One region of the Streptomyces sp. B21-105 genome, then DNA from elsewhere that is predicted to be linked to it. Evidence: riboswitches for the same ligand, from Rfam matches in the RefSeq annotation. Region 1 holds a riboswitch; each other region holds the start of a gene.
The links. Region 1 has a riboswitch for cyclic di-AMP ahead of QA802_RS17495 (transglycosylase family protein). Riboswitches for the same ligand answer to the same signal wherever they lie in the genome.

Region 1 (7,785 bases):
GGCGTGGGTTACGTTCGGGGTGTGAACGCAAACAGCTCCGTCGATGCCCACGCCGCAGTCACCGCCCCGGGACGCGTCGTCCTGCTCACCACCAGCCACCGCGTCGCCCCCGGCCTGCTGTCCTGGCCCGCCTGGCAGGCCCTGCGCGCGGCGGACCGGGTGCTGTGCGCGGACGGCGCGCACCCGCAGCTGCCCTATCTGCGGGACGCGGGCATAGCCGTCGAGGAGACCTCCCCGACCGCCGAGGAGCTCGTCGCCGTCTGCGCCGGCGGCCGCACCGCGGTGGTGGTGGCGACCGGCGAGGGCGAACCGGCCCTCACGGACGGCCTGGCCCGGCTGGCGGGCTCCGGCCGGGTGTCGATGCCGGAGCTGGAACTCCTCCCCGCCTCCTACGACCTGCCCGGCGCCCGGCTGCTCGACCTCGTCCAGGTCATGGACCGCATCCGCGACGAGTGCCCGTGGTCCTCGCAGCAGACCCACCAGGGCCTGGCGAAGTACGCGATGGAGGAGGCGTACGAGCTGGTCGAGGCGATCGAGGACGGCGACCGCGACGAACTCCGCGAGGAACTGGGCGACGTCCTGCTCCAGGTGGTGTTCCACGCCCGCATCGCCGAGGAGGACGAGGAGTCCCCCTTCTCGGTCGACGACGTCGCGGGCACCATCGTCGCCAAACTCGTCCACCGCCACCCCCATGTCTTCGGCGACGCCACCGCCACCACACCGGAGGAGGTCAAGGAGCACTGGCTGCGCACGAAGGCGGTCGAGAAGCGCCGGGCGTCGGTGACCGACGGCGTTCCGCTGCACCAGCCCTCGCTGGCTCTCGCGGCGAAGCTGACCGCGCGGGCCCGGACGGCGGGGCTGGACGTACCGCTGCCGGCCGTCGAGGGCGTCGGCTACGAGCTGCTCGCCCTCGCCGCCCGGGCCGAGTCGGAGGGCGTCGACCCGGAGGCGGCGCTGCGGGCGGCGGCCCGCGCCTATCGGGACGCGATCCGGGTCACCGAAGGGACCCTCGACGGTCTCTCCTCAACTCCGCCCTCATCTCCGCCCGCGTCTCCGTCCTCGTCCTCCCCTTCGTCTCCGGCCCCGCCCCCGGCCCAGGCCCCGTCCTCGGGCGAGTGAGCGTGACCGTGCACCTCGAGAAGCCCGTTACGGTCGGGGAGTGAGCGACCCGATCCACCACATCGACCCGAACGCGGCGAGCGACCCGACCCGCCTGTCCCGGCAGCCCCCGGCAGCCGCTCCGCCCGCACCCGAGCTCTTCACCTGGGAGTTCGCCACCGATCCCTACCCGGCCTACGCCTGGCTGCGGGAGCACGCCCCGGTGCACCGGACCGAGTTGCCGAGCGGGGTCGAGGCCTGGCTGGTCACCCGGTACGCCGATGCCAAGCAGGCCCTCGCCGACCAGCGGCTGTCCAAGAATCCGGCGCATCACGACGAACCCGCCCACGCCAAGGGCCGGACCGGTATCCCCGGCGAGCGCAAGGCCGAGCTGATGACGCATCTGCTCAACATCGACCCGCCGGACCACACCCGGCTGCGGCGGCTCGTGAGCAAGGCCTTCACCCCGCGCCGCGTCGCCGAGTTCGCGCCGCGCGTGCAGGAGCTGACGGACCGGCTGATCGACCGGTTCGCCGCCGAGGGCCGGGCCGACCTCATCCACGACTTCGCCTTCCCCCTCCCCATCTACGCCATCTGCGACCTGCTCGGCGTCCCCGAGGAGGACCAGGACGACTTCCGCGACTGGGCGGGGATGATGATCCGGCACGGCGGAGGCCCCCGCGGCGGCGTCGCCCGGTCGGTGAAGAAGATGCGCGGCTACCTGCTGGAGCTCATCCACCGCAAGCGCGCGGAGCTGCCCGCGGAACCGGCCCCCGGCGAGGACCTCATCTCCGGTCTCATCCGCGCCTCCGACCACGGCGAGCACCTCACGGAGAACGAGGCCGCCGCGATGGCCTTCATCCTGCTGTTCGCCGGCTTCGAGACGACCGTGAACCTCATCGGGAACGGCATGTACGCCCTCCTCACCCATCCCGCCCAGCGCGAGGCTCTTCAGCGCTCCCTCACCGAGGACGGCGGCGACCGCTCCCTGCTCGCCACCGGCGTCGAGGAACTGCTCCGCTACGACGGTCCCGTCGAGCTCGCCACCTGGCGGTTCGCGACCGAGCCGGTCCGCATCGGCGGTCAGGACATCGCACCCGGCGATCCCGTCCTGGTCGTGCTGGCCGCCGCCGACCGCGACCCGGCCCGCTTCACGGACCCCGACACCCTCGACCTCTCCCGCAGTGACAATCAGCACCTCGGCTACGGCCACGGCATCCACTACTGTCTGGGCGCCCCGCTGGCCCGGCTGGAGGGACAGACCGCGCTGGCCACGCTGCTCACCCGGCTTCCCGACCTCCGACCGGCGGTGGACCCGGCCGAGTTGAGATGGCGCGGCGGCCTCATCATGCGCGGCCTGCGCACGCTCCCGGTCGAGTTCGCCCCGGAGCCCGCCGCACGCTCCGGCGCCTGACGCTCCCGTCCGGACCGGAACGGCAGGGGCGGGTCTGACCGGGTGCCAGCCCGGATTGTGACCATGTGGCGAAGCGAACGTGACCGATCCTCAAGTCTGTGATCTTCACGTGATCTGCGCGGCATTAACTTGTGACAAGTGATCGTCTGCCGATACGTTCACTCGTCAGCGCGACGCGTCAGCTCACTCGCCCGCGCCGGCACTGCTGTCCAGAGAAAGGCCCTCGCATGCTCTCCGGGAACGGCCGTCACCGTCGCCCCCGCCAGGCCCCCGCGCTGCTCGTCGCGGCCGGGGTGACCGGCTCCGCCATCGCCATCCCGCTGCTCGCCGCCTCCGGCGCGAGCGCTGCGGACGGCACGGTGTGGGACAAGGTGGCGCAGTGCGAGACCGGGGGCTCGTGGAGTGCCGACGACGGCGGCGACGGCGAGTCCGGCGGCCTGAGCCTCACCCAGCAGGACTGGAACACCTACGGCGGACTCGACTACGCGGCGAGCCCCGACCTGGCCAGCCGCAACCAGCAGATCGCCGTGGCGCAGAAGGTGCTCGCCGCCAAGGGCATCGGCGCGTGGGGCACGTGCGGGCTGACCTCCGGGCTCACCAAGGAGAACGGCGCGCTGACCGTGGACACCGGCGTGGCGGGCGATTCGTCAGGAACGTCTGGCTCCTCTGGTTTGTCTGATCTGTCCAGGGGCTTGTCGGGCTCTTCGGGTTCCTCGGGGTCCTCGGGTCCGTCGGGTTCGTCGGGCTCTTCGGATTCCGGCAACGACTCGACCGGTTCCAGCGGTTCCAGCGGTTCCAGCGGTTCGACCGGATCATCGGGCTCGTCCGAGTCGTCCGACTCGTCCGGTGATTCTCCGAGTTCATCCTCACCGTCGCCTTCATCTCCTTCATCCCCATCTGTCGTCACGGGTGACTCCGACGGCACCGGCGGCCAGGGCGACCCTCAGGCCGGCGGCGGCTCACCCGCGGACACCCCGGAAGCGGGCGACTCGGACAAGTCGGGCCAGGAGGTGGGTTCCTGGAGCCTCGTCGACACCGGCTCCCTCGGCTCCGGCCGCCATCGCGGCGCCACGGCCGACGAGCCCGCGGCCAAGAGCGCCGACCCCTCGACGGGCGGCACGTCCACCGCCTCGGCGGGCCGGCATGCCGCCGCCACCTATGTGGTCCAGGAGGGAGACTCTCTCGCCTCCATCGCCGACTCCCTTGGCCTCCACGGCGGATGGCGCGCCCTGTATGCCGAGAACAAGGACGTCATCGGCGCCGACCCGAGCGACATCCTGCCCGGTCAGACCCTCGACACAGGGGCCCAATAGGGCGCAAAGCCCAAGAAGGACAGCGGGAGTTCACGACATGCTTCGCGCCGAATGTCCGATTTGGCGAAAGTGTGGGATGAGTCTCAGAAGCCCTGATCGTCTTTGAAATTCCGTGGATCGCGTGTCTACGGTCGTGACCGCTCGGCAATCCGAGCCCCGGCCGCCGCAACGCCGAATCCTGCCAGCGGCTCCCCGGGAACAGTCGTCGCGTCAAGCGCCGTAGGCAGGAGCGGGGGACCCAAGGTAAGTGCCGCGCCGGGAAGTCGCCGGAGCGGCTCGGGGTGAAGTCACCCCTCCCACGGAGCGCAGTCTCCGGCGGAGGAGTGGCCGGGCAACTCACACGGCCCGAACCCGACAGCTCACCTCGCAGGCGTCGGTGAGGGGATCCACCATGCTGTTTTCCGGTAAGGGCAAGCACCGTCGTCCGTCCAAGGCCAGCCGCGCCGCCGCCATGGCCGGCGTGACCGGTGTCGCCATCGCCGCCCCGCTGATCGCGACCGGCAACGCCTCCGCCGCCACCGCCTCCGAGTGGGACGCGGTCGCCCAGTGCGAGTCCGGCGGCAACTGGTCCATCAACACCGGCAACGGCTACTACGGCGGCCTGCAGTTCTCGTCCTCCACCTGGGCCGCGTACGGCGGCACGCAGTACGCCTCGCAGGCCAACCAGGCCTCCAAGGCCCAGCAGATAGCCATCGGCGAGAAGGTCCTCGCGGGCCAGGGCAAGGGCGCCTGGCCGGTCTGCGGCAAGGGCCTGTCCGGTGCCTCCTACGACGGCGCCGGCGCCGGCTCCTCGAACTCCGGCTCCTCCAACTCCTCAGGCTCGTCGGACAGCGGCAGCAGCACCCGCTCGACCGAGCAGAAGAGCAGTTCCCGCTCCACCGACCGTCCGGCGGCCGCCAAGAAGTCCAAGACGGTCACCACCCCGACCGGCAAGAAGGTCAAGAAGGGCGACGGCGAGTACAAGGTCGTCAAGGGCGACAGCCTCAGCTCCATCGCCGAGAAGCACAAGGTCGAGGGCGGCTGGCAGAAGCTGTTCCAGCTGAACAAGGACATCGTCCAGGACGCCGACCTCATCTACCCGGGTCAGCAGCTCCACCTGAAGTGACAGCCGGCCGCGGACGAAGCCATCGTGCCCGCCTGGTGAAGGCCGGCGCCTGAGGACCTGGTGAGGGTCCCCCCTCGTCTCTTCGTCTCTCGTCCCCCTGGCCCACGGCCACCCTGATCCCCCGTCCCGGTGCGTGTTCCCCCGTACGCACCGGGACGGGGTTTTCTCTTGCGCCCTTCCGGCCCGCCGCCCGCCGCCGCCCGCGGCCCTTTCGTGCGCTCCGGCTGCGACCCTTCCGGAGTGCGCGGTGTTTTCTGGCCTTTTCGGCCGCTTTCCCTTGCTGCTTTGTTCCGAGCGGGAACAATGTGTACGGTCAGTCCGTCCACGGGACGGTCGGTCGGTGGCCGACGCTCCGGAGACGGTTAGGCTCTAGGCGCAAGGCCACGCGCCGCGCACTTTCAGCGTCACATCCCATGAAGGAGATGCTCGTGCCGTCCATCGACGTCGTCGTAGCCCGGGAAATCCTGGACTCCCGAGGCAACCCCACGGTCGAGGTCGAGGTCGGCCTCGACGACGGCAGCACGGGTCGTGCCGCCGTCCCGTCCGGCGCCTCCACGGGCGCCTTCGAGGCCATCGAGCTGCGCGACGGTGACCCGAACCGCTACCAGGGCAAGGGCGTCGAGAAGGCCGTCCTGGCCGTGATCGAGCAGATCGGCCCGGAGCTCGTCGGCTACGACGCCACCGAGCAGCGCCTGATCGACCAGGCGATGTTCGACCTGGACGCCACCGACAACAAGGGCTCCCTCGGCGCCAACGCGATCCTCGGCGTCTCGCTCGCCGTCGCCCACGCCGCCTCCGAGGCGAGCGACCTGCCGCTCTTCCGCTACCTGGGCGGCCCGAACGCGCACCTGCTGCCCGTTCCGATGATGAACATCCTGAACGGCGGCTCGCACGCCGATTCCAACGTGGACATCCAGGAGTTCATGATCGCCCCGATCGGCGCGGAGTCCTTCTCCGAGGCGCTGCGCTGGGGCGCCGAGGTCTACCACACCCTCAAGAAGGTGCTGAAGACCAAGGGCCTGTCCACCGGCCTCGGCGACGAGGGCGGCTTCGCCCCGAACCTGGAGTCCAACCGCGCCGCGCTCGACCTCATCATCGAGGCCATCCAGCAGGCCGGTTACGTCCCCGGCGAGCAGATCGCGCTCGCGCTCGACGTCGCCGCGTCCGAGTTCTACAAGGACGGCAAGTACGAGTTCGAGGGCAAGTCCCGCTCGGCCGCCGAGATGACCGAGTACTACGAGGAGCTCGTCTCCGCGTACCCGCTCGTCTCCATCGAGGACCCGCTGTACGAGGACGACTGGGCCGGCTGGAAGGTCATCACCGACAAGCTGGGCGACAAGGTCCAGATCGTCGGCGACGACCTCTTCGTCACCAACCCGGAGCGCCTGGCCCGCGGCATCGAGGAGGGCTCCGCCAACGCCCTGCTCGTCAAGGTCAACCAGATCGGCTCGCTGACCGAGACCCTGGACGCCGTCGAGATGGCCCAGCGCAACGGCTTCAAGTGCATGATGTCCCACCGCTCCGGCGAGACCGAGGACGTCACCATCGCCGACCTCGCCGTCGCGGTGAACTGCGGCCAGATCAAGACCGGCGCCCCGGCCCGCTCGGACCGCGTCGCCAAGTACAACCAGTTGCTGCGCATCGAGGAGATCCTCGACGACGCCGCGGTGTACGCCGGCCGCTCCGCCTTCCCGCGGTTCCGCTCCGCGAACCACTGAGCGCGGCTCGGCGAACCGCTGAGCACAGCAACGGCTGACCCCACCCGGGGTAAGGCTTAGCCAGTCGCACGAACGTCCCCGTACTCGGTCCCGTACCGTGTGCGGGGACGTACGCACGTGGGAGACGGGAGGCGCAGCACATGGCCGTGAAGGACCGGGACCGTTTCTCCACCGCGACCAGGATCAAGCTGCTCGGCGAGCAGACCGCGGCCCGCGTCTACCGTTCGCAGACCAAGCGCCAGGCCCGCCGCTCCCGCCTCACCGGCCGCGCGGCCCTGCTGGCGCTCGTCCTGTGCACGCTGATCGTGGCCCTGGCCTACCCGATGCGCCAGTACGTCTCCCAGCGCGCCGAGATCGCCGAGCTGGAGCGCGAGAAGCAGCAGGCCGGCGAACGCGTCGAGCAGCTGCGCGACCTCAAGGCGCGCTGGCAGGACGACGCGTACGCCGAGCAGCAGATCCGGTTGCGGCTGCACTACGTGCTGCCGGGGGAGACCGGCTACATCGTCGTCGACCCGGACGCCGCCAGGCAGTCGCGCGCCGACCTCGGGGCGGCCGACCGCCCCTGGTACTCCAATGTCTGGGACGGGGTCGACAAGTCCGACGCCTCCGACCACTGACCGGTCGCCCGGCCGTTCCGTCGACCGGCCGCTCCGGTCGACCGACCGATGGACCGACCGACTGGCTGACTGACTGACCGGTGGCCCGCTCGATCGACCGGATCGCCCGAGTGACCGGTCGCGCCCGCCCGCCCGACCGACTGACCGATGGAAAGACAGGTATGCAGACGCCCCCGCCGACCACTCCGCGCACCGAGCCCACCGACGCGGACGTCGAGGCCTTCAAGCAGCAGCTCGGACGCCCGCCGCGCGGCCTGCGCGCGATCGCGCACCGCTGCCCGTGCGGCCATCCGGACGTCGTCGAGACGGCCCCGCGGCTGCCCGACGGCACCCCCTTCCCGACGCTGTACTACCTGACGTGCCCGAAGGCCAACTCGGCGATCGGCACGCTGGAGGCGAACGGCGTGATGAAGGAGATGACGGAGCGGCTGCAGTCCGACCCCGGGCTCGCCGCCGCCTACCGGGCCGCGCACGAGGACTACGTCCGGCGCCGGGACGAGATCGAGGAGCTGAGGAACTT
Region 2 (7,785 bases), 4.2 Mb from region 1:
GTGACGATCCTGCGGTAGGAGGCGATCATCCGGCCGGCCGCCTTGCCTTCGCCGAGGATGCCGCGCAGCTGGTCGATCTCGCCGTCCCGCACCATCTTCCAGAACTCGGCGCCGTCCGCCGGGTCCGACAGGGGCAGGTTCACGTTGCGCACACCCGGCAGCTCGACGTCCGGCCCCTCCAGCTTCTGGTCCGCGGCGTTGCGGAAGTCGAAGACGGTGTGCAGGCCCAGGCCGGCGAGGAACGCGGCGTCCTCGTCGGTCGCGTGCGCGAGGTGGCCGCTGCGGAACAGCACGCCGTGGCGCACGCGCCGGCCGTCGACGGTCGCCAGACCCCCGACGTCCCGGAAGTTGCGCACGCCGGCCAGCTCGGGCTCGGTCGACGGGATCTGCTGCGTCACGGGGGCTCCCTCCCAGTCGGTCCGCGTCGGCGCGGCTCGTGGTGGCCGACGAGACCTCCTCGACCATACGACACGGGTCCCCGGGGCAACCGGTCGTCCGCCGGTCGTCCGCCGGTCCTCCACCGGCCGGTCGTCCATCGGGCGGCCGGATGGACGTCCGCCCAGGTGGAGCGTCGTCCGCCGGAAGTTGCCCGACGGGCCGACCGCATTCGATGATGTTGACGCTTGATCGCACCTGTTCGAATCAGTGGGGGTTTTTGATGCCCGAGATCGCCGACGCCGGCCGCACCTGGGTCCTTTCCGGGCCCACGGGCAGTTACGCCCTCCACCTCACCGAGGCCGACGAGCTGGTCCACCTGCACTGGGGCCCGCACATCTCGCTCGCCGACGCCGAGGCCCTGGCCGCGTTTCCCTGGTCGGAGCGCGGGGCGTCCTTCGAGTCCCCGCTCGACGGCCGCGAGGAGTACCCGGTCGAGGGCGGCCCCCGCTTCGTCCGGCCCGCCCTGTCGGTGCGCACCGACGAGCGTCGCGGCACCGAGTGGACCTTCGAGGCGCACGAGCGGGACGGCGACGAACTGCGGTTGCGTTTCCGGGACGCCGGACTCGCCGTCACCCTGCACTACCGGATGCGCGGCGACGTCGTCGAGCGGTGGACGACCCTGCGCAACGAGGGCGAGCAGCCGCTGGAGCTGCTCCGCGCGGACTCGGCCACCTGGACCCTGCCCGAGCGGGACGACTGGCGGCTGTCGCAGCTGCACGGCCGCTGGGCCGCCGAGTCGCGGCTCGCGCGCACCCCGCTCGGCCACGGCGAGACGGTCATCGGCAGCCGCCGCGGCCACACCGGCCACCAGCACCTGCCCTGGGTCGCCCTCGACACCGACGCCACCGAGGAGCGCGGCGAGGTCTACGGCTGTGCGCTCGGCTGGTCGGGCTCCTGGCGGATCGGCGTCGCCCGGCTGCCCGACGGGCGCGTGCAGATCACCGGCGGCGCCGGGTACGACGACTCGGGCCTGCTGCGCCTCGCGGCGGGCGAGTCCTTCACCACGCCGGTCTTCGCCGGACTGTGGAGCGACGCCGGCTTCGGCGGGGCCAGCCGCGCCTGGCACGTTTACCAGCGGGCCCATGTCGTCCCGGACGCCGAACAGGACCGGCCGGTGCTGTTCAACTCCTGGGAGGCCACCTACTTCGACATCTCCGAGGAGCAGCAGGCGACCCTCGCCCGGCGCGCCGCGGCGATCGGCGTCGAGCTCTTCGTGGTGGACGACGGCTGGTTCGGGGCGCGCACCGGCGACCACGCCGGGCTCGGCGACTGGCAGCCCAACCCGGACCGCTTCCCGAACGGCCTGAAGCCCCTCGCCGACTACGTGCGCGCCCTCGGCATGCAGTTCGGCATCTGGGTCGAGCCCGAGATGGTCAACCCGGACAGCGACCTGTACCGGGCGCACCCGGACTGGGTGCAGTTCCAGCCGGGACGAAAGCGGACGGAGTTCCGCAATCAGCTCATGCTGAACCTCGCGCGCGAAGACGTCCAGGAGTATCTCTGGGAACAGCTCGACGGGCTGCTGTCCAGCGCGCCGATCGACTACGTCAAGTGGGACTTCAACCGCTGCTTCACCGACGCCGGCTGGCCGGACGACCCCTATCCGCAACGCCTGTGGGTCGACCACGTGCGGGCTCTCTACAGCCTCCTGGACCGGTTGCGGGCAGCCCATCCGGGCGTCGCGTTCGAGTCCTGCTCGGGCGGCGGTGGGCGCATCGACCTCGGGATCATGAGCCGCACCGACCAGGTGTGGACCTCCGACAACACCGACCCGCTGGACCGCCTCGACATCCAGCACGGCTTCAGTCAGATCCACCCGGCCCGGGTCATGGCCGCGTGGGTCACCGACAGCCCCAACACGCAGCTCAACGGGCGGGTCAGCTCGCTGCGCTTCCGGTTCGTCAGCGCCATGGCCGGGGTGCTCGGCGTCGGCGGGGACCTCGCCGAGTGGAGCGAGGAGGAGCTCGCCGAGGCGCGCCGGTGGGTGGACCTCTACAAGGACGTCCGGCATGTGGTGCAGCAGGGCGACCTCTATCGGCTGCGTCCCCCGGCGGGCGGCCTGAGCGCCGTCCAGTACGTACTCGGGGACGAGACCGTCGTCCTCGCCTGGCTCCAGGCCCAGCGGTTCGGTGAGCCCGTTCCGGCGCTGCGGCTGCGCGGGCTCGACCCGAAAGCGTCGTACGAATGCCGTGAAACGGGTGAAATCCATCGAGGTGCGGTGCTCTTGCATCACGGAATGCACGCCGGACTGCGGGGCGACCTCGATGCGGCAGTTATCCGGCTGCGTCGCATCTGAGGTTTCTGTCCGAATTGGATTCTTCGTTACAACTCGCTCTGGAATAGGAAAAGCTGGACCAGTGTCACGTGAGCAGCGTCATATCTGTGACGGTAAGTCGCCCGTCATGTTCACGTAATGCATGTGGTTTTCCGGGGTGTTTGCCCCTATGGGGATCTTTGTATTCACGGAGCGTGACCGCGAATTCTCACAGCGGATCAAGAAAAATGCCCTGACCGTGCAACCTCTGCTTGTCCCTGTGCGTCTTGGTCGCTTACGTTCCACACCAATCCGGACGGACGCCTAATCCTGCCGCCGCCCGGAATCCGCACTCTCACCCGTACATGGCAGGAGCGGGGGACCCACAGGCACCACGCCTGTTCCGGTCCCGGAACAGGCTCGGGGTAAAGCCGCGTCCCGACGTGGCCGGACATCTCCAGTCCGCACCCGACAGCTCACCTCGTAGGCGCCGGAGAGGAATTCGTCATGCCCGCGAAGGGTAAGCACCGCCGTCCCAAGGCCCAGCGCCTCACTCGTTCCATAGCCGTCGCCGGAACCGGCGGGGCCGCGCTCGCCCTTCCGTTCATGGCCGCCTCCGGCGCCCACGCGGCCACTGCGGAATCCGCGCCCCAGGCGGTCTCCCGGGCCGTCGCGCAGACGGTTTCCCAAAAGGCCGTGCAGGCCGCTCCGGTGACCCGGAAGACCGCCGCCGCCACGACCTACACCGTGCGGTCCGGCGACTACCTCTCGAAGATCGCGACCGAGCAGCACGTCAGCGGCGGCTGGCACAGGCTGTACCGGGACAACCGTGAGGCCGTCGGCGCGGACCCCTCGCTGATCCATCCCGGCCTCAAGCTGACGATCGGCAAGAAGGCCGCGGCCGGCACCGCCAAGCCGTCCAGTTCCTCCTCCTCCTCCTCCTCCTCGTCCTCGTCCTCGTCCTCGTCGGAGTCTTCCGCGGACTCCTCGACGTCGTCGAAGTCCTCGGGGTCCTCGGGGTCCTCGGAGTCGTCGTCCTCCGCGAAGACGACCACCCAGGCCGCCGAGAGCAGCACGGGCGGCTTCACCCTGCCCGTGGCCGGCGCCACCGTCGGCACGCCGTACCACCAGTCGGGCAGCATGTGGTCCAGCGGCTACCACACCGGCGTCGACTTCGTCGTCCCGACCGGGACCTCGCTCAAGGCCGTCGGCGCGGGCACGGTCGTCTCCGCGGGCTGGGGCGGCGCCTACGGCAACCAGGTCGTCATCAAGCTGGACGACGGCTACTACGCCCAGTACGGCCACCTGTCCCAGCTGTCCGTCTCGGCCGGCCAGACCGTCGACGCGGGCCAGCAGGTCGGGCTCTCCGGCGCGACCGGCAACGTGACCGGCCCGCACCTGCACTTCGAGATCCGCACCACCCCGGACTACGGCTCGGACGTCGACCCGATCGCCTACCTCCGCTCCCACGGCGTCTCCGTCGGCTGACCCCCTCCGACGACCCCGCGCCTGACACGAAACCGAAGGCCGGCCCCGATCGCACGATCCGGGGCCGGCCTTCGGCGTGTCCGGTGTGGGTGCGGCGCGGACCCCACGGACCCGCGGACTCCAGGAACCCCGCCGACCCCCGCTGACTCCGCCGACTCCGCTCATTCATGATCGTTCGATTGCGGTCGTGTGGCGTGTCCGGTCGCACCGTCGACAGGCGACGCCGATACGGACACAGTGGTCCAGTCAGACGGCAAGCGCTTTCGGCGTCGGCCTCGGACCCGAGGGGACGCCGACCGGGCGTCGGCGCGGGGTCCGCCGCGCACGGAGGCCGCCCGCCGCCCCGGTCCCACCGAAGGAGCCGCATCCCGTGACGACGACGCGCAGAACATTCGGCACACTCGCCGCCTCCGCCGCCCTGGCCGCCCTCGCCCCGTCGACGACGGCGAGCGCCGCGCCCCGCCGCCGTCGGCTTATCGCCCACGACGACTTCCGGCACGGCCTCGGCCGATGGGCCGTCGAGCGGGAGCAGGGCGGTACGGTCACCGCCTCCTGCGGGAGCCTCGAGATCGACGTGCCCGCCGGCGCGACGGTCTGGTTCACGCAGCGGCTCGACGGTCCGTACGTCCTCGAGTACGTCGCCACGCCCGTCTCCGCCGGCGGGCCCAACGACCGCGTCTCCGATCTCAACAACTTCTGGAACGCCGTCGACGTCCGCTCCCCGGACGATCTCTTCGCCACCCCGCGTGGCGGCGCCCTCGCCGAGTACGACCACCTCAAGACGTACTACGTGGGCTATGGCGCCAACGGCAACACCACGACCAGGATGCGCCGTTACGTGGGCGAGGCGGGCGTGCGCCCGCTGCTGTACGACTACACCGAACCGCTGCTCGTCGCGAACCGGCCGCACCACGTGCGGATCGTCTCCGACGGCTCGGTCGTGCGCTGGTGGAACAACGGCCGGCTGGTCTTCGACCACACCGACCCGGAGCCCTACACGAGCGGCCACTTCGCCTTCCGCACCACCTGGAGCCACTTCCGCATCAACGACTTCCGCGTGTGGTCCCTTGTTCCCTGATTGGCAAATTCTTTAAGAGTGGCTTTTCTCACCGTCCGTCAATCCCTGCCTACGGTCGCGTAGGTCACATTCGAAGGTGAATCATGATCTGCTGTGGCAGACGATTCGAAGAGTGACAACAGATCAGTGATCGGGTCGTACGTGGCGGTGGGGGACAGCTTCACCGAGGGCGTCGGCGACCCCGGCCCCGACGGGGCGTTCGTCGGCTGGGCCGACCGGTTCGCGGTGCTTCTCGCGGACCTGCGACCCGAAGGCGACTTCGCCTACGCCAACCTCGCGGTCCGCGGAAAGCTGCTCGACCAGATCAAGCGGGACCAGCTTCCCCGGGCGGTGGAACTCGCCCCGGACCTGGTCTCCTTCTGCGCGGGCGGCAACGACATCCTCCGTCCCGGCACCGACCCGGACGAGGTCGCCGAGCGTTTCGAGCGCGCGATCTCGGCCCTGACCGCCGCAGCCGGCACAGTCATGGTGACCACCGGCTTCGACACCCGTGGCGTTCCCGTGCTCAAGCACCTGCGCGGCAAGATCGCCACCTACAACGGGCACGTCCGCGCCGTCGCCGACCGGTACGGCTGTCCCGTGCTCGACCTGTGGTCCCTGAAGTCCGTGCAGGACCGCAGGGCCTGGGACGGCGACCGGCTCCACCTCTCCCCGGAGGGGCACACGCGGGTGGCGCTGCGCGCCGGGCAGGTCCTCGGCCTCGACGTGCCGGCCGATCCGGAGCAGCCCTGGCCGCTGCTCCCGCCGCGCGGCGCCCTCGACGTACGGCGCGACGACGTGCACTGGGCGCGCGAGTACCTGGTGCCCTGGATCGGGCGAAGGCTGCGCGGGGAGTCGTCCGGCGACCACGTGACCGCCAAGGGCGCGCTCTCGCCGGACGACATCAGGATGCGCATCGCGGCCGTCGCGTAGCGGGTCGCGCGGCACGGCTCGCACGTGGGGGACGGCCGGCCGTCGGCGTCGTACGGCCGGCCGCTCCACCAGTGAGGTGATCGCACGGGAGTGGCGTGGGGGCGCGAGCGGGGTCCGGTGCTGGGATGACCGCACCCGCACCCGCACCCGCACCGTTCGCTCGCACCGCACCCTCCGCACCCGCACCCGCACCCGCACCGTCCGCGCCGACACCTCGAGGACCGGTTCCGTATGCCCCTTTCCCGTACGTCCGTCGCCGCGGCGCTCGTCGCCCTGCTCACCCTCGGCGTCCCGGCATTCACCGCGCCCGCGGCGGCGGCCCTGCCGGCCCACCCCGCGGCCGACGCCGCAGCGGCCGACGCCGCAGCGGTCGGGGTCACGGCGTTCGGGGTCACGGCGGTCCGCGCCGTGGCGGTCGAAGCCGCCACCGTGACGGTGACCGGTGAGGGCAGCGCGAGCGCGGAGCCCGACCTGGCGGTCGTCGGCACCGGCGTCGAGGCCACCGCCAAGACCTCGCAGGCCGCGATGGACGCGCAGACCGGCGCCGCCGCCGCGCTGCTCGCCGCGGTCCGGGCCCAGGGCGTCGCCGACCGGGACATCCGCACCGAGAACGTCTCCCTCCACCCCGTCTACGACTACACCGGCGGGGCCTCCCGGCTGACGGGCTATCAGGCCGCCCAGTCCTTCGCCGTCACGGTGCGCCAGGTGTCGAAGACCGGCGCGGTCCTACAGGCGATCACGGACGCCGCAGGCGACGCGGCCCGCATCGGCTCCGTGGTCTTCGACGTCTCCGACGCGGCCCCCCTGCAGGCCCGTGCGAGGGAGGCCGCGCACGCCGACGCCCGGGCCAAGGCCGAGCAGTACGCCCGCCTCAGCGGCCGCGCCCTGGGCCGGCTGATCTCGCTCAGCGAGGACGCGTCCAGCACGCCGCGCCCCAGGCCCCGGCCGGGGACACGCCCGGCGCCGGCATGGCCACCGTGCCCGCGGCGCCCGGCGAGATCAAGGCGACGGCGACGGTGACGGCGGTCTACGCGCTGGACTGAAAACCCGCTCAGGCCGCACGGTCCCCTCCAGGGGCCAGCGTTCCTGCGTGCCCGAGACGCCCGGCGTCAGTCCGATTTCCCGGTTCAGCGATTCGTCCACCCACTCCCGTGCCCGTGCCCGGGGCACCGCGCCCCCGTAGGACGTCAGTTGCACGGCGAGTCCGTCGAGCAGCGCTGTCAGACGCAGGGCGGTGCCGGCCGGGTCGGGGCACCGGAACTCGCCCGCGGCCACGCCCTCCGCGATCACCCCGGTGAGCGCGGCCTTCCACTCCCGGTCGAGATGGCGGGCGACCTCCCGCAGCGCCGGCTCGCGCAGCGACACCGCCCAGCCCTCGATCCACAGCCGCCAGCCCTTGGCCTGGCCGGTGGGCGCGTACCAGCGCACCGCCGACCGCAGCCTGCGCAGCGCCGTGGTGCGGCGGCCGACCAGCTTGCGCAGATGCGTCAGGTCGTCCTGGGCCGCGCGGGCGAACGCGTCGGCGACCAGCTGCTCCTTCGTCGAGAAGTGGTACAGCACCAGGGCGTTGCTCACGCCGAGGGCCGCGGCCACGTCGGCGATCCTGACCGCCGCC
Region 3 (7,785 bases), 2.5 Mb from region 1:
ACTTCTCTCTCGATGTCGTAACGTACGTCCTGTACATTTTCCTCGGACGTGCCAGACGTAGAAGGCCAGACGTAGAAGGAGGGGGCACCCGTGCATCGACCGTCCGCCCGCCATGTCCTGCCCGAGTTCACCGAACGGACGAGCTCGGGACATCGCACGATGGATCCGTACGCGAAGCTGCTGGAGGAGCGCATCGTCTTCCTGGGCGCCCCGGTCGACGACATCTCGGCGAACGACGTGATGGCCCAGTTCATGTACCTCGAGCACAAGGAGCCGGACCGGGACATCGCGCTGTACATCAACTCCCCCGGCGGTTCGTTCAGTGCGATGACGGCCCTGTACGACACGATCCGGTTCGTCACCTGTGATGTGTCGACGACCTGCCTGGGGCAGGCGGGCTCGTCGGCCGCGGTCCTGCTGGCCGCGGGAACGCCGGGCAAGCGGTTCGCCCTGCCGGGGGCGCGGATGACGATCCGCCAGCCGTCGCTGCCCGAGCCCGTCGAGGGTCAGGCCAGCGACCTGGCCATCCAGGCCGAGGAGCTGGCACGCACCCGCGCGAGCCTCGAGGAGATGCTGGTCCGGCACACCGGGCGGACGCCGGAGCAGGTGACCGCGGACATCGAGCGGGACAAGTTCCTCACCGCCCAGGAGGCCTTGGAGTACGGCCTGGTGGACGGGATCATCCCGAGCCGCGAGACTTCCGCCGGCGCGCTGGACGGGAGGTGAGCCGCGATGGTGCCCGAGCTGCCGCCGCTGCCCGCGCTGACCCGCGCGGAGGCCGAGCTGATCGACGGATACCTCGACGTGGTCGACATGCTCGGCCGCATCAACCCCGCCCACCACGGTGACACCTACCGCGGACTGCGCGCCGCCCAGGCGCTGGTGAGCAAGGCGACCGCGCTGCGCGACGCGCTGACGCGGATGCACCAGCGCGGTGAGAGCGAGTTGCACGCGCCGACGCTCGCGCGGGCGCTGCGCGTCCTCGACGGGGAGCGCCGCACGGCGCGCGTCACGCTGCCCCCGCTCTCCGACGGCTGACCCGGGGCAGCGTCGGTCCCAACAGTTCGACTCCGGTCCGGTCCGGACGGTTCGACGTTGGCTCGGCTCCGGTCCGGACGGCTCGACGTTGGCTCGGCTCCGGTCCGGACGGCTCGACGTTGGCTCGGCTCCGGTCCGGACGGCTCGGCTCGGACGTGACGATCGGGCCGGAGCCGAAACGACCCAGAAGGCGTACCCCCGTTCGGCAGAGCGTCCACTGCTCCCGCAGACGCCCCCAGGTTGCACGAAAGGGCGTTCCTCGAGCGGAAAAGGAGGCGTCACCGCTGGTGGGAGGCCCTGAGATACCCCGGCACCTGATCGTCCGTCAGAGTGTTCACCCGAACGGGTGAGTGGTGAGTAACCCCACAAATCCTCGGTTCCGTTGGGATTTTCGGACATCCGTGAGCCAAGATCCCTGACTGACGACAAGCCCCCGCCACAAGCGGCGGGGCGATCCGGGTGGACGCCGAGTCCTGCCGCCTCCCGGATGACCGGTCGACAGGAGTGCATCGGCAGGAGTGGAGGACCCAAGCACGACGGGTCGCCGGAACGGTCACGCCATGACCGGGCCGAGCAGCCCTTGGGGTGAAGCCGCTGACGCGGCCGGGCAACTTCGCCAGCCCGAATCCGACAGGTCATCCTTCACAGGCGGCTGACGAAGGGTTGCGCATGACTGCGCTCAATCGTGTCCCGTCGCTCATGGCCCGGGCCGGTACGGCCTCGGCGTTCGCCATCGCCGCCGTGGGCGGCACGGTCGTGGTACCGGGGCTCGCCTCCGACGCCGCGGCCGCCACACCGGCGACGAAGGCGCTGCAGATCGCCGCCTCCAAGAAGGGCGCGCCGTACAAGTACGGGGCGACCGGACCGAAGAGGTTCGACTGTTCGGGGCTCACGCAGTACTCGTTCAAGAAGGCGGGCAAGAGCCTGCCGCGGACGGCGGCCCAGCAGTACAACAAGACGAAGCACATTTCGGCGTCCAGCCGCAAGGCGGGCGACCTGGTGTTCTTCCACTCGGGGCGGAACGTGTACCACGTCGGGATCTACGCCGGTCAGGGCAAGATCTGGCACTCGCCGAAGACCGGCGACGTGGTGAAGCTCCAGAAGATCTGGACCAAGAGCGTCTGGTACGGCCGGGTCCGCTGAGGCCCGTGCGCTGATCCTCCGGGCCCGCAGGGGCCCGCTGAGCCTCCCGGGGCGTGCACGGCGTCCTGACGCGCCTTCACCGCCCCGGGAGCTCACCACCCTCCGCCGGAGCCGCCAGAACACCGGCGGCCGCGGCCGGCTCGACCGCCGGGACGGTCCACGGGAGCTCTACGATGACCGTCTTGCCGCCCTCCCGGGTGGGCCGCACTCTGAGCCTGCCGCCGGCCTCCGCGGTCAGCCAGCGAACGATCACCATGCCTCGGCCGTTGTCCTGCTGGACGGCGGCCGGCAGTCGTTGCGGAAAGCGCGGGTGGCTGTCGGTGACGCCGATGCGCAGCTGTTCGTCGCGGTCGAGAACGAGGTCCACCGTGAAGGTGGGCGACTGACCGAAGGTGTGCTGTACGGCGTTGGTGGCGAGTTCCGAGACGATCAGACGGACGGTGTCGGCCGCCTCGGCGTCCGCCGGCAGACCCCACTCGCCGAGGATGCCGGCCACGAAGGCGCGGGCCGTGGAGACCGAGGCGGGATCGCTCGGCAGAGTGAGGGTTGCTTCCAGGTGATCTGCCATGGCGACGTCGTCCCTTTCCCACGGGACCGGAGCCCGACACGGGTGTGGATGGTTCGAGTACGGTCCCGGACTGGTGCTTCTTCGCCAGACTGCCATCACCACGCCGGTCACGGTGGCGATCCACCAAGATGTGCATATATCTGTCGCCCGATGCGGTGAACTCTGCGACGGCAGAGCGTATTTGGCCGACCTTCAGGAGTGAGGAGAAGCCCGTGCGGCACGGACCGGCGGTGCGCCGCCGCAAGCTGGGCGCCGAACTGCGCACTTTACGCGCCCAGGCGGGCCTCACCAGTGGGGAGGCGGCCCGGCTCGTGGGGTGGCACCAGTCCAAGGTGAGCCGTATCGAGACCGGTACCAGTGGATCGAAACCGGCCGATGTGCGGTTACTCCTCGACGCCTATGGAGTGACCGATCCGCAACTGCGGGAGCTGATGCTGGCATTGGCGGACCCCGAGGTCGGCGGTGGCCGCGACCACTGGTGGCACGCCTACCGCGGGGTGCTGCCGCCCGCCTATCGGGACTTCATCAGCCTGGAATCCCAGGCCGGCGCGATGCGCACCCTGGAGACGACCGTGGTGCCGGGCCTGCTGCAGACGCCCGAGTACGCCCGCGCGGTGACCGGCGCCGCGGTCGAGGGTCTCGACGAGGAGCAGCTGGACACCCTGGTGGAAGTGCGGCTGGCCCGCCAGGACGTGCTGCGCGCGCAGCCGCCGCTGGAGCTGAGCGCGGTGCTGGACGAGTCGGTGCTGCGCCGCGAGGTGGGCGGCCCCGAGGTGATGGTCCGCCAGCTGCTGCGGCTGGTGGAGGCCTCCCGAATGCCGCAAGTGAGCCTTCAGGTGCTGCCGTTCACCGCGGGTGCACATATCGGGGTAACCGGCCCTTTCGTTATCTTTTCATTTTCGCGCACTTCTGATCTGGATGTGGTTGTTCTCGACCACTTGACGAGTAGCCTCTACCTCGAACGGAAAGAAGACCTCCAGGCCTATGCGCAGGCCTTCAACGCCCTTCGGGCGCACGCCCTTTCGCCCGGGGAATCATCGGATTACATCGCCGCGATGGCCTGCGGCGCGTAAGGAGGCACCATGTCCGCAGTACCGCGGAACGTACCTTCCCGTACCGATACCGATACCGATACCGATACCGTTCCTGCTCCCGACTGTCTCCCGCAGCTGCGGTGGCTGCGCAGCAGCTACAGCACGGGAGCCAACAACTGCGTCGAGACCGCCCGTCCGGACCGCGGCCCCTGGGCCGGGCTGCTCGCCGTACGCGACTCCAAGGAACCGGCCGGTCCCGCCCTGCTCTTCTCCCCCGAGAGCTGGACGGGATTCACCGCCGCGCTCCGCCGACCACACCGCACCTGACGGCACACCACGTCACAGGCGACCCACAGCCGTGTCTCGCCGACTCGCGACCGTGTCTCGCCGTTTCATGACGTGTATCGCCGTTTCACATCCGGTTCTCGCCGTTTCAGGGCCGGTTCTCGCCGATCACCCGCACGGCGCGTGCCAGCTCGGCGTCGGAGAGGTCCGCGCGGGCGGTGAGCCTCAGGCGCGAGATGCCGTCGGGCACGGAAGGAGGACGGAAGCAGCCCACGGCCAGACCTGCCGTCCGGCAGTCCGCCGCCCAGCGCACGGCCTCCTCCGGGGAGGGCGCACGCACCGAGACGACCGCGGCGTCGGGACGCACCGCTTCCAGACCCGCGGCCGTCAGTCGGGCGTGCAGTTCGCCCGCCACCGCCCGCGCGCGTGCGGCGCGCCCCGGTTCCCGGCGCAGCAGCCGCAGGGCCGCCAGCGCGGCGCCCGCCGCCGCCGGGGCCAGGCCCGTGTCGAAGATGAACGTGCGGGCCGCGTTCACCAGGTGCTCGATCACCCGCGCGGGGCCCAGCACGGCGCCCCCCTGGCTGCCGAGCGACTTGGACAACGTGAGCGTCACGACGACGTCGGCGGCGCCCGCGAGACCGGCCGCGTGCGCGGTGCCCCGGCCGCCGTCCCCGAGCACGCCCAGTCCGTGGGCGTCGTCGACGACGAGACCGGCGCCGTGCTCCCGGCAGGCGGCGGCGAGGCCGGCCAACGGGGCCGCGTCGCCGTCGACCGAGAAGACCGCGTCGCTGACGGCCACGGCCGGGCCGTCGTGGGCGTCGAGCGCCTTGCGCACGGCCTCCGGGTCGGCGTGGCCGACGACCTGGACGGCGCCGCGGGCCAGCCGGCACCCGTCGATGAGCGAGGCGTGGTTGGCCGCGTCGGAGACGATCAGCGAGCCGTGCGGGGCCAGCGCGGTGACGGCGGCGAGGTTGGCCGCGTAACCGGAGGAGAAGACCAGGGCCGCCTCGAAGCCGCAGAAGTCCGCCAGCTCCCGCTCCAGGTCGCCGTGCAGCTCGGTGGTGCCGGTGACGAGGCGGGAGCCGGTGGCGCCGCCGCCCCAGGTGCGGGCGGCGGCCGCGGCGCCCTCGACGACCTCGGGATGACGGGACAGACCCAGGTAGTCGTTGCTCGCGAGGTCCAGCAGCGGCGAGTCGGCCGGCCGCGGCCGCAGCGTCCGTACGAGTCCGGCCCGGCGGCGCAGCTCCGCCTGCTCGTCGATCCAGCCGAACGCCATGGGTCCTCCGGTGCTTTTGTAGGTAGCGGACAGACACTAGCGGCAGGGCCGCCCGCCCACGGTGTGGCAATACCCACACGTCGAACCGGGTGTGTTGTGTGATCCCTACCTTGGCCCGGAGCGGGTGCGTAGGACAGGATCGGCTCTCATGGACCTGCTGAACACGCTGGTGGACAAGGGGCTTCGGCGCGAGCTGCCGACCCGCGAGGAGGCTCTGGCCGTCCTCGCCACTTCCGACGACGACGTGCTGGACGTGGTGGCCGCGGCCGGGAAGGTGCGCCGGCACTGGTTCGGCCGACGGGTGAAGCTCAACTACCTCGTCAACCTCAAGTCGGGCCTGTGCCCCGAGGACTGTTCCTACTGCTCCCAGCGGCTGGGCTCGACGGCCGGGATCCTGAAGTACACCTGGCTCAAGCCCGACGAGGCCTCGCAGGCCGCCGCGGCGGGGCTGGCCGGCGGCGCGAAGCGGGTCTGCCTGGTGGCGTCCGGGCGCGGGCCGACGGACCGGGACGTCGACCGGGTGTCCGACACCATCAAGGCGATCAAGGAACAGAACGAGGGCGTCGAGGTGTGCGCCTGTCTGGGCCTGCTCTCCGACGGCCAGGCCGAGCGGCTGCGCGAGGCGGGCGCCGACGCCTACAACCACAACCTCAACACGTCGGAGTCGACGTATGGCGAGATCACGACCACGCACACCTACGCCGACCGGGTGGACACCGTCGCCAAGGCGCACGCGGCGGGCCTGTCGGCCTGCTCGGGTCTGATCGCCGGCATGGGCGAGACGGACGAGGACCTGGTGGACGTCGTCTACTCGCTGCGCGAGCTGGACCCGGACTCGGTGCCGGTCAACTTCCTCATCCCGGTCGAGGGCACCCCGCTGGCCAAGGAGTGGAACCTCACCCCGCAGCGCTGTCTGCGGATCCTGGCGATGGTGCGGTTCGTCTGCCCGGACGTCGAGGTCCGCATCGCGGGCGGGCGCGAGGTGCATCTGCGCACGATGCAGCCGCTCGCGCTGCACCTGGCCAACTCGATCTTCCTCGGCGACTACCTCACGACCGAGGGCCAGGCGGGCAAGGCCGACCTGGAGATGATCGCGGACGGCGGGTTCGAGGTGGAGGGCGCCGAGCAGGTCACGCTGCCCGAGCACCGAGCGACGGCGGGCGGCGGCTGCGGGTCCCACGAGGGCGACGGCTGCGGGTCGCAGCAGGCCGCGGGCTGCGGCGGACACGAGGGCTCCGGATGCGGCTCGCACGAGGTCGGCGGCGTCTGCGGCTCCGTCCCCGCGGCGACCGCGGCCCCCGCTGCCGCCGCGTCGGCGGGCGAGGCCCGCACCGACCTGGTCGCCGTGCGCCGCCGCGGCGCCGGCACCGATCTCGCCCCCAATGCCTGAGCCGTCCCCGCTCGCCGTGCCGGAGCCGTCCCCGCTCGCCGTGTCTGAGCTGCTGGAGCTCGACCGGCGGCATGTGTGGCATCCCTACGGTCCGATGCCCGGCCGGGCCGAACCGCTCGTCGTGGAGTCGGCGAGCGGGGTCCGGCTGCGGATGGCGGACGGCTCGGGCGAGCTGGTCGACGGCATGTCGTCCTGGTGGTCGGCGATCCACGGCTACAACCACCCGGTGCTCAACGACGCCGTGCGCGAGCAGCTGGAACGGATGAGCCACGTCATGTTCGGCGGGCTCACCCACGAGCCCGCCGTCCGGCTGGCGAAGCTTCTCGTCGACATCTCGCCCGACGGTCTCGAGCATGTCTTCCTCGCCGACTCGGGCTCGGTGTCGGTCGAGGTCGCGGTGAAGATGTGCCTGCAGTACTGGCGTTCGCTGGGCCGTCCGGCGAAGAGCCGCCTGCTGACCTGGCGCGGCGGCTACCACGGCGACACCTGGCAGCCCATGTCGGTGTGCGACCCCGACGGCGGGATGCACGACCTGTGGACCGGCGTGCTGCCCCGGCAGGTCTTCGTGGACGCGCCCCCGGCGGAGTACGACGAGGCGTACGCCGATCAGCTGCGCACGACGGTCGAACAGCATGCCGACGAACTGGCCGCGGTCATCGTGGAGCCGGTGGTCCAGGGCGCGGGCGGGATGCGGTTCCACTCCCCCGGGTATCTGCGGGTGCTGCGCGAGGTGTGCGACGCGCACGACGTGCTGCTGGTGTTCGACGAGATCGCGACCGGTTTCGGCCGTACGGGCGCGCTGTTCGCGGCGGAGCACGCCGCGGTCACACCGGATGTGATGTGCGTCGGCAAGGCTTTGACCGGCGGCTATCTGACGATGGCGGCGACGCTGTGCACCTCCCGGGTGGCCGACGGGATCTCACGGGGCGACGTGCCGGTGCTGGCCCACGGGCCGACGTTCATGGGCAACCCCCTCGCGGCGGCCGTCGCCTGCGCCTCGATCGAGCTGCTGCTCGGCCAGGACTGGCTCGCGGAGGTCAAGCGGATCGAG
Region 4 (7,785 bases), 1.6 Mb from region 1:
GGATGTCACGGGCGGACCAGTCGTTGAGCAGGCACAGTCCGAAGACGTGCTCGCGGTAGTCGGCCAGCGCGACCGGGCTGCCCTGCTTCGACGGCACTCCGACCACGAAGCCGACCTCGGCCTCGATGTCGAGCCGCACGGACGGACCGAAGACGGGGGCGGGATCGGAGGGCGCCTTGCGCTGGCCCGAGGGGCGCACGATGTCCGTGCCGGAGACCACGACCGTGCCGGCGCGGCCGTGGTAACCGATCGGCAGGTGCTTCCAGTTGGCGAGGAGGGTGTCGCCGGCGTCCGGGCGGAAGATCGCGCCGGCGTTTCGCGCGTGGTGTTCGGAGGAGTAGAAGTCGACGTAGTCGGCGACCTCGAAGGGGAGGTGCAGGGACACCGCCGACAGGGGATGCAGGAGCGGTTCGACGGTGGGGCGGTGGGCAGGGTCGGTGACCCACTCCGTGAGCGTGCGGCGCACCTGCGACCAGACGGCACGGCCCGCCGCGAGCAGCGGGTTCAGGGTCGGCGCCGAAAGCAGCTCCGCGTGGGGCGAGCCGAGCGCGCGGGCCGCCGCGCCCGCGTCCAGCACGTGCTCGCCGAGCCGGACGCCGACGGTCCGCCCGGTGGAGCCCGAGAGGGAGAACACGCCGTACGGGAGGTTGTGCGGGCCGAAGGGATCGCCCTCGGGAAGGTCGAAGGGGGGCATGGGGTACTGCCTCTCTTTCCTGCACTCATCGGTCTCGCCATGTCGTGGCCACCGGATACCGGGCGGATGTCGCGCGGGTGCGGCGAGCCGGGCCACACGTTACGGCTGACCTGGCGAAAGCGACATGGGGGACCGGCCGGCGAGGCGTTTCGGCCTGCAGCCCTGCAGCCCTGCAGCCCTGCAGCCCTGCAGCCCTGCAGCCCTGCAGGCCCCGCAGCCCGGGAGGCCCGCCGCCCTCCGCATCCGGCGGACCGACTCCCGGTGGTGCACGGGCGGGGCAGGGGCCCGGCCCGCCATCTCGAGCCGGTGCAGAGACCCTTGGCCGTCGGCTCCCCGGGCGAAGGGTCAGAAAGCCGCTTCAATGAGCCAGTCCCGGGACGGTCGGTAAAGACCAGTCCCGCAAGGAGAGTTGGCAGAACAGGGCAGGACCTGGCCGTCGTTCGCTTCTCGTCGAACCAGGGGGGTACGAGATCCGTATTCTCTGATCATGGCCGCACCCACCGCATATGCCGCGCGCACCGCGTACTCCCTGATCGCCACAGACCTGGACGGAACGCTGCTCCGCGGCGACGACACCTTCTCCGACCGGTCGCTCGACGCGCTCGCGCGGGTGGCCGCCGCCGGCGCACGCCACCTGGTGGTGACGGGACGGCCCGCGCCCCGCGTGCGGCCGCTCCTCGAGCGCCTGCACAGCAGGGGGCTCGCGGTGTGCGGACAGGGTGCGCAGCTGTACGACGCCGGCGCGGACCGGCTGCTGTGGTCGGTGACCCTGGACCGGGAGCTGGCCGAGACCGCGCTGGGCAAGATCGAAGCGGAGGTCGGGCAGCTGTACGCGGCGGTCGACCAGGACGGCGTCGACGGGCTGACGCTCATCGAGCCGGGGTACCGGATGCCCCACCCGACGCTGCCGGCGCTGCGCGTCGGTCGTCGCGACGACCTGTGGTGCGAGCCGATCAGCAAGGTGCTGCTGCGTCATCCCACCCTGTCCGACGACGAGTTGGCGGCGACGGCCCGCTCGGTGGTCGGCTCGCTCGCCACGGTCACGATGTCGGGTCCCGGCACGGTCGAGCTGCAGCCCTGCGGGATCACCAAGGCGACGGGGCTGGCGCTGGCCGCGGAACACCTCGGGCTGCGGCCCGAGGACACCGTCGCCTTCGGGGACATGCCCAACGACATCCCGATGTTCGACTGGGCGGCGCGCGGTGTCGCGATGGCCAACGCCCATCCCGAACTCAAGGCGGTGGCCGACGAGGTGACGACGTCGAACGAGGACGACGGCGTGGCCGTCGTCCTCGAAAGACTGTTTCCGTGAGCCCGGGGGTCAGTAGGCGCCGAAGACGTTGTCGATGGAGCCGTAACGCGCGGCCGCGTAGTTGCAGGCGGCGGTGATGTTCGCGACCGGGTCGTAGGAGTCCCAGGAGGTGCCCTCGACGTGGTACGCGCGGAAGGTCGGGTCGATGACCTGCAGCAGGCCCTTGGACGGGATGCCCGCGGCGGCGTTGGAGTCCCAGAGGTTGATGGCGTAGGGGTTGCCCGAGGACTCGCGGATGACGTTGCGGTAGATGCCGTTGTACGTCCCCGGGATGCCGTGCTCCGACATGACCTGCAGGGAGGCGCGGATCCAGCCGTCGAGGTTGTCGGAGTAGCCGAGGCTGCTCGCGGTGGCGACGGTCGGCGTGGTGGCCGCGGAGGCGGTGGTCGCGCCGATGAGCGGGAGCGCCAGTACGGCGACTCCGGTGCCGGCGATGGCGAGCTTGCGGGCGAGACGAGACGTGCGGGTGGGGCGCTGAGCGGCAGCGGACATGATGAGTTTTCCTCTCCGTCGCCTGCGAGGTGAGCTGTCGGGTTCGGGCGGGAGCTGCCCGGTCGCGTCCTGAAGACCGCGACTTCACCCCAAGCCGCAACGGATTGCCCGAAACGCTCCGAATATCCAGAACGTCAGGGCCATGCGATGCGGCGACTTACCTGGTTCCCCCGCTCCTGCCATGCGTTTCTCGGTGGGTGTTACGGGCGGCGGCAGGATTAGGCGTCCGCCCGACTGGCCCGGAACGTATGCGAGAGCACATGTCCGAAACAAGTGTCGGATTCACAGATGACCCCTATTGACCTTGGTCTGTGCCGTATGGGCCACTTGATCCTTTGTGGGTGCAAAGTGTCAACTCGCTTGAGGAGTGCGGTGAATCGATGGGTGGCGGGGCGCGACTGTCGCCGGCGGGACAGTGAGCCATGTCACGGAGAGTCGCAAGGCTGGCGAATCGGGCATTAGCCTCAACTCGCTTGTTATGGGGTGCGGGAGGAGTGGACGGGTCGGGGTCGTGCTTCCTGCGGTGTCGCCGGTGTCGCCGGTGTCGCCGGTGGCACCTGGGGCGCATCCAGTGACACGTCCTGCGGCGCCTCCTGTGCGCCTGGGCTGCCTCCCGCGGGGCTGCCTTCGTGGCCCTCCGCGGCCTCCGTGCGGGATGGCCATGCCATTTTCGAGCCCCGGACGTCGCCCCCGGACGTCGCCCCCGGACGTCGCCCCCGGACGTCGGCGTCGGCCTGGCGTGGAGCATGATTCAGCGCTTCGCGGCAAGCAGATGAATATCTCTTCGTATGAGCTGATCAAAAACGTCACGGACGTGATCGGATACGGTCTGGCCGGATGCGCGCACCTCGCGGGCGAGTGCATTCGCCCCCGGGGGACGTGGGGGCTATCGGTGATCGAAACGTGACCGGATACGCTGACTCGAGTGATGGCAGCGACCTATCGACAAACCGCGTAATCGCCAGTAGACACCAGCAGACAGGAGACCCCTCGTGACCGTCGTCGGGCCGTTCGGGCTGAGCGTGCGGGACCAGGCTCTGGAAGCCGATGTCCAGGCCGGATTGGCGGCTGTCGAGGAAGGCTTGCTCGAGGCCACCAAGAGTGAGGTTCCGTTCATCACGGAAGCCGCCCAGCACCTGGTGCGGGCGGGCGGGAAGCGGTTCCGCCCGCTGCTCGTGATGCTCGCGGCGCAGTTCGGGGACAGGCACGCGCCGGGCATCGTGCCGTCGGCCGTGGTGGTGGAGCTGACGCACCTGGCCACGCTGTACCACGACGACGTGATGGACGAGGCCGCCGTGCGGCGGGGGTCCCCAGCGCGAACGCCCGCTGGGGCAACTCGGTGGCCGTCCTCACCGGCGACTTCCTCTTCGCACGCGCCTCGCACATCCTGGCCGATCTCGGTCCGGAGGCGGTGCGGGTGCAGGCGGAGGCGTTCGAGCGGCTGGTTACCGGGCAGATCCTGGAGACGGCGGGGCCCACGGACGGACGGGACCCGGTCGAGCACTACCTCGACGTGCTCGGCGGCAAGACCGGTTCGCTGGTCGCGGTGGCCTGCCGGTTCGGCGCGATGATGTCGGGCGCCGACGAGACGGTCGTCGACGTGCTGACGCAGTACGGCGAGCGGCTCGGCGTCGCCTTCCAGCTGGCGGACGACGTGCTGGACATCGCGTCCGACTCGCACGAGTCCGGCAAGACGCCCGGCACCGATCTGCGCGAGGGCGTGCCCACGCTGCCCGTGCTGCGACTGCGGGAGCGGGCCGCGCGCCTGTCCCTGCCCGAGGACGTCGCGCTGTGCGAGCTGCTGGACTCCGACCTGAGTGACGACGCCCGGCTGGCCGAGGCCATCGAGGCGCTCCGGGCCCACCCGGCGCTGGAGCAGGCCCGCCGGGACACCGTGCGGTACGCGAAGGACGCGCGGGCCGCGCTGGCGCCGCTGCGCGAGTGCGACGCGAAGGCGGCGCTGATGGAGCTCTGCGACGCGGTGGTCCACAGAGCGGGCTGAACCCTCCCCGCGAGTTCCGGCACTGATCATCGCCGAGCCCCCAGAGCGGTCTGCCTGCCGAGCTCCCGAGCCGTCCTGCTGCCGAGTCCCCGAGCTCCTCAGCTGCTGAGCCGTCCGGCTGTCGAGTCCGTGCCCGTCGGCTGCCGGGTTCTCGTGTGCGCCGTGTCACCCGCGCCACCGTCGAGCCGTCGTACCCCTACGGGTCGGCAGGCGTCCGGGCGTTCCCGTGTCATACCGCAGGTGTACGGGAGTTGAGCCCTCGGGTTGACGCTTCCGAGGAGTCGATTTGGTCAGATGGGAACCACGGAAAACACCACTCCTCACCGATTCGGGTGAGAATGGCGGCTCGGGGTGGGACGCTCAGCGTGAGGACCAGCCGCCGCCGACGACGGAGGTAAGGGACACATGGCACCGAAGGCATCCGACGACACCATGACCGGCGGGAACGCCATCGGCGGGGAGGCCGACGACCTGCGCGTCGGGCGGCGCAAGGCCGTGAGGTACGTCGTTCCGGTCACCGTGATCGGTGTCGCGGCCGCGACGATCGGACTGGTTCCGGCGCTCGCCGACTCCGGCGACCCCGACCTGCCGAAGATCACCGCACAGCAGCTCCTCGACAAGATCGCCGCCTCGGACGTACAGCAGTTGTCCGGAACGGTGAAGATCACTACGGATCTCGGACTGCCGAACCTCGGCGGGCTGGAGAGCGGTCTCCTCTCGGGGGCGGCCAAGGGTGACGACGGCTCGGCCGCCGATCCGTCCGCCAAGCTCACCGAACTCGCCTCCGGCACGCACACGTTGCGCGTCGCCGCCGACGGCCCGGACCGGCAGAAGCTCTCGCTGCTGGAGAACGCCGCCGAATACAGCGTCATCCACAACGGCAAGAACGTGTGGGCGTACGACAGCGGGTCCAACGAGGTCTACCACTCCACGGTCGACGAGAGCGCGGGGAAGAAGGCGGAGTCCCCCGTTCCCGCGACGCCCAAGGACCTCACCGAGGACGCCTTGAAGGCAGTCGACGACACGACGTCCGTGACCGTCGACGGCACGGCCCAGGTCGCCGGCCGCGACGCCTACAAGCTGGTGATCAAGCCGAAGCAGTCCGGGTCCACGGTGGGCGCGATCAGCGTGGCGGTGGACGCGAAGACGGGCCTGCCACTGAAGTTCACGCTGACTCCGACGAGCGGTGGCGCCGCCGTCGTGGACGCCGGGTTCACCCAGGTCACCTTCGCCAAGCCCGCCGCCTCCACCTTCGACTTCACCGCCCCCAAGGGTGCGAAGGTCACCGAGGGCGACGAGGCGGGCAAGGGTGACGAGGCCGGCAAGGGTGACGAGGGAGGCAGGCCGGCGCCCGGGCACGGCGGCTCCCACGACTTCGCCGAGGGCAAGCGCGGCCAGGACGGTCCCGAGGGCCTCGACGTCATCGGCGAGGGCTGGAGCTCGGTCGCCGTCTTCGGCACCGGCGGTGAGGGCGTGCCCTCGGGCGCCGAGGCCGGCGGCGACCTCGGCGGGTTCCTCGGTTCCATCGGCGACAAGGTGAGCGGAAAGTTCGGCTCGGGGACCGTCTTCTCCACCCGCCTGATCAACGCCCTGATGACGGACGACGGCAAGGTCTACGTCGGTGCGGTCACCAAGGACGCGCTGGTGAAGGCCGCAGACTCGGAAAAGTGAGGAAGTCCATGGACGACGTCGACGTCGTCGACGACGCTGACACCCACGTCGACGACGCAGACGTCCATGCCGACGAGGCCGTCATCCGCACCCGCGGCCTCACCAAGCGCTACCGCGGCGGACAGCTCGCCGTGGACGGTCTCGACCTCACCGTCCCGGCCGGCAGCGTCTTCGGCTTCCTCGGGCCCAACGGCTCCGGCAAGACGACCACCATCCGCATGCTGATGGGGCTCATCGAGCCCACGGCCGGCACGGCCCGCGTCCTGGGGCGACCCATGCCGCGGGACGTGCGGATCGTGCTGCCGTACGTCGGGGCCCTCATCGAGGGGCCCGCCCTCTACGGCTTCCTCTCCGGCCGGGACAACCTGCTGCGGTACGACGCCGCCGATCCGACGGCCGACCCGCGCACCCGGCGTGCGCGGGTGGAGGCGTCGCTGGACCGGGTGGGGCTGACGGCCGCCGCGGGCAAGAAGGCGAAGGCGTACTCCCTCGGCATGAAGCAGCGTCTCGGGCTTGCGGCCGCCCTGCTGCAGCCGCGCCGTCTGCTCGTCCTCGACGAGCCGACGAACGGGCTGGATCCGCAGGGCATGCGGGAGATCCGTTCGCTGGTCCGGCAGTTGGCCTCGGAGGGCACGACCGTCTTCCTCTCCTCTCACCTGCTCGACGAGATCGAGCAGGTGTGCACCCACGCGGCGGTGATGGCGCAGGGCCGGCTGATCGTGCAGGGGCCGGTGGCGGACCTCGCGGCGGGGACCCGCGGCCGGCTGGTCGTGACGACCCCGGACCCGGCGGACGCGGCCCGGGTGCTGAAGGAGCAGGGCGCGGCCGATGTCGTCGTCGGCGAGGACCGGGTGAGCGCGGAGGCGCCGCCGCCCGACCGCGATCCGGCCGACCTGAACACGGCACTGGTGACGGCGGGCGTCCGCGTCCGCGGCTTCGCCGTCGAACGAGCCTCCCTGGAGGACGCGTTCGTGGCGCTCACGGGAGAGGGCTTCGATGTCGCGGGCTGAAAGGGAAACAGAGCCCCCAAATCCGCCCCCGCCCCCACCCCCACCCCCGTCCCGGCCCCGGTCGTGGACCTGGACTCTCGGGCTGTTCCGCAGCGAGCTGCTGACGACCTTCCGGCGCTGGCGCACCCTCGCCCTGCTGGGCGTGCTGGCGGCGGTGCCGGTCCTGGTCGGGATCGCCGTCAGACTCGAGACCGGCGACGGCGGGTCGGGCGGTCCCGGCGGCGGGGGAGGGGGCGGCGGCGCGGGACCGGCGTTCATCGCGCAGATCACCAACAACGGCCTGTTCCTGGTCTTCACCGCGCTGGCCGTGACCCTGCCGTTCTTCCTGCCGATGGCGATCGGTGTCATCGCGGGCGACGCGATCGCCGGCGAGGCGAACACGGGCACCCTGCGGTACCTCTTGGTCGCCCCGGCCGGCCGCTCCCGCCTCCTCCTGGCCAAGTACGCGACCGTCATGACCTTCTGCCTCGTCGCCACCCTCGTGGTCACGCTCTCGGCACTGACGGTCGGAGCGCTGCTCTTCCCGCTCGGCGATCTGACGACGATCTCCGGCACCCGGATCGGCTTCGGGGACGGACTGCTGCGGGCGCTGCTGATCGCCGTG

Region 2: another riboswitch for cyclic di-AMP. It lies ahead of QA802_RS36400 (M23 family metallopeptidase); the one in region 1 lies ahead of QA802_RS17495 (transglycosylase family protein).
Region 3: another riboswitch for cyclic di-AMP. It lies ahead of QA802_RS06050 (C40 family peptidase); the one in region 1 lies ahead of QA802_RS17495 (transglycosylase family protein).
Region 4: another riboswitch for cyclic di-AMP. It lies ahead of QA802_RS24760 (transglycosylase SLT domain-containing protein); the one in region 1 lies ahead of QA802_RS17495 (transglycosylase family protein).

Annotation. Positions count from the first base shown of each region.
Region 1 covers NZ_JARUMJ010000001.1:3,914,522-3,922,306, reverse strand. Annotated here, with positions in the region: gene QA802_RS17510 (nucleoside triphosphate pyrophosphohydrolase) at 22-1,119, shown strand; gene QA802_RS17505 (cytochrome P450 family protein) at 1,214-2,512, shown strand; gene QA802_RS17500 (LysM peptidoglycan-binding domain-containing protein) at 2,740-3,825, shown strand; cyclic di-AMP (ydaO/yuaA leader) riboswitch at 4,031-4,213, shown strand; gene QA802_RS17495 (transglycosylase family protein) at 4,217-4,930, shown strand; gene eno (phosphopyruvate hydratase) at 5,353-6,648, shown strand; gene QA802_RS17485 (FtsB family cell division protein) at 6,789-7,265, shown strand; gene QA802_RS17480 (DUF501 domain-containing protein) at 7,427-7,785, shown strand, end outside.
Region 2 covers NZ_JARUMJ010000001.1:8,125,703-8,133,487, forward strand. Annotated here, with positions in the region: gene QA802_RS36390 (tyrosine-protein phosphatase) at 1-398, opposite strand, end outside; gene QA802_RS36395 (alpha-galactosidase) at 659-2,734, shown strand; cyclic di-AMP (ydaO/yuaA leader) riboswitch at 3,039-3,197, shown strand; gene QA802_RS36400 (M23 family metallopeptidase) at 3,200-4,180, shown strand; gene QA802_RS36405 (DUF6250 domain-containing protein) at 4,551-5,258, shown strand; gene QA802_RS36410 (SGNH/GDSL hydrolase family protein) at 5,385-6,170, shown strand; gene QA802_RS36415 (SIMPL domain-containing protein) at 6,402-7,190, shown strand; gene QA802_RS36420 (TetR/AcrR family transcriptional regulator) at 7,170-7,785, opposite strand, start outside.
Region 3 covers NZ_JARUMJ010000001.1:1,407,049-1,414,833, forward strand. Annotated here, with positions in the region: gene QA802_RS06040 (ATP-dependent Clp protease proteolytic subunit) at 91-726, shown strand; gene QA802_RS06045 (hypothetical protein) at 733-1,038, shown strand; cyclic di-AMP (ydaO/yuaA leader) riboswitch at 1,534-1,704, shown strand; gene QA802_RS06050 (C40 family peptidase) at 1,708-2,181, shown strand; gene QA802_RS06055 (ATP-binding protein) at 2,258-2,749, opposite strand; gene QA802_RS06060 (helix-turn-helix domain-containing protein) at 2,962-3,822, shown strand; gene QA802_RS06065 (DUF397 domain-containing protein) at 3,832-4,110, shown strand; gene QA802_RS06070 (8-amino-7-oxononanoate synthase) at 4,217-5,344, opposite strand; gene bioB (biotin synthase BioB) at 5,493-6,734, shown strand; gene QA802_RS06080 (adenosylmethionine--8-amino-7-oxononanoate transaminase) at 6,727-7,785, shown strand, end outside.
Region 4 covers NZ_JARUMJ010000001.1:5,486,978-5,494,762, forward strand. Annotated here, with positions in the region: gene fahA (fumarylacetoacetase) at 1-694, opposite strand, end outside; gene QA802_RS24755 (HAD family hydrolase) at 1,182-2,006, shown strand; gene QA802_RS24760 (transglycosylase SLT domain-containing protein) at 2,016-2,498, opposite strand; cyclic di-AMP (ydaO/yuaA leader) riboswitch at 2,503-2,704, opposite strand; partial or broken gene QA802_RS24765 (polyprenyl synthetase family protein) at 3,491-4,500, shown strand; gene QA802_RS24770 (LolA family protein) at 4,906-6,171, shown strand; gene QA802_RS24775 (ABC transporter ATP-binding protein) at 6,180-7,181, shown strand; gene QA802_RS24780 (ABC transporter permease) at 7,168-7,785, shown strand, end outside.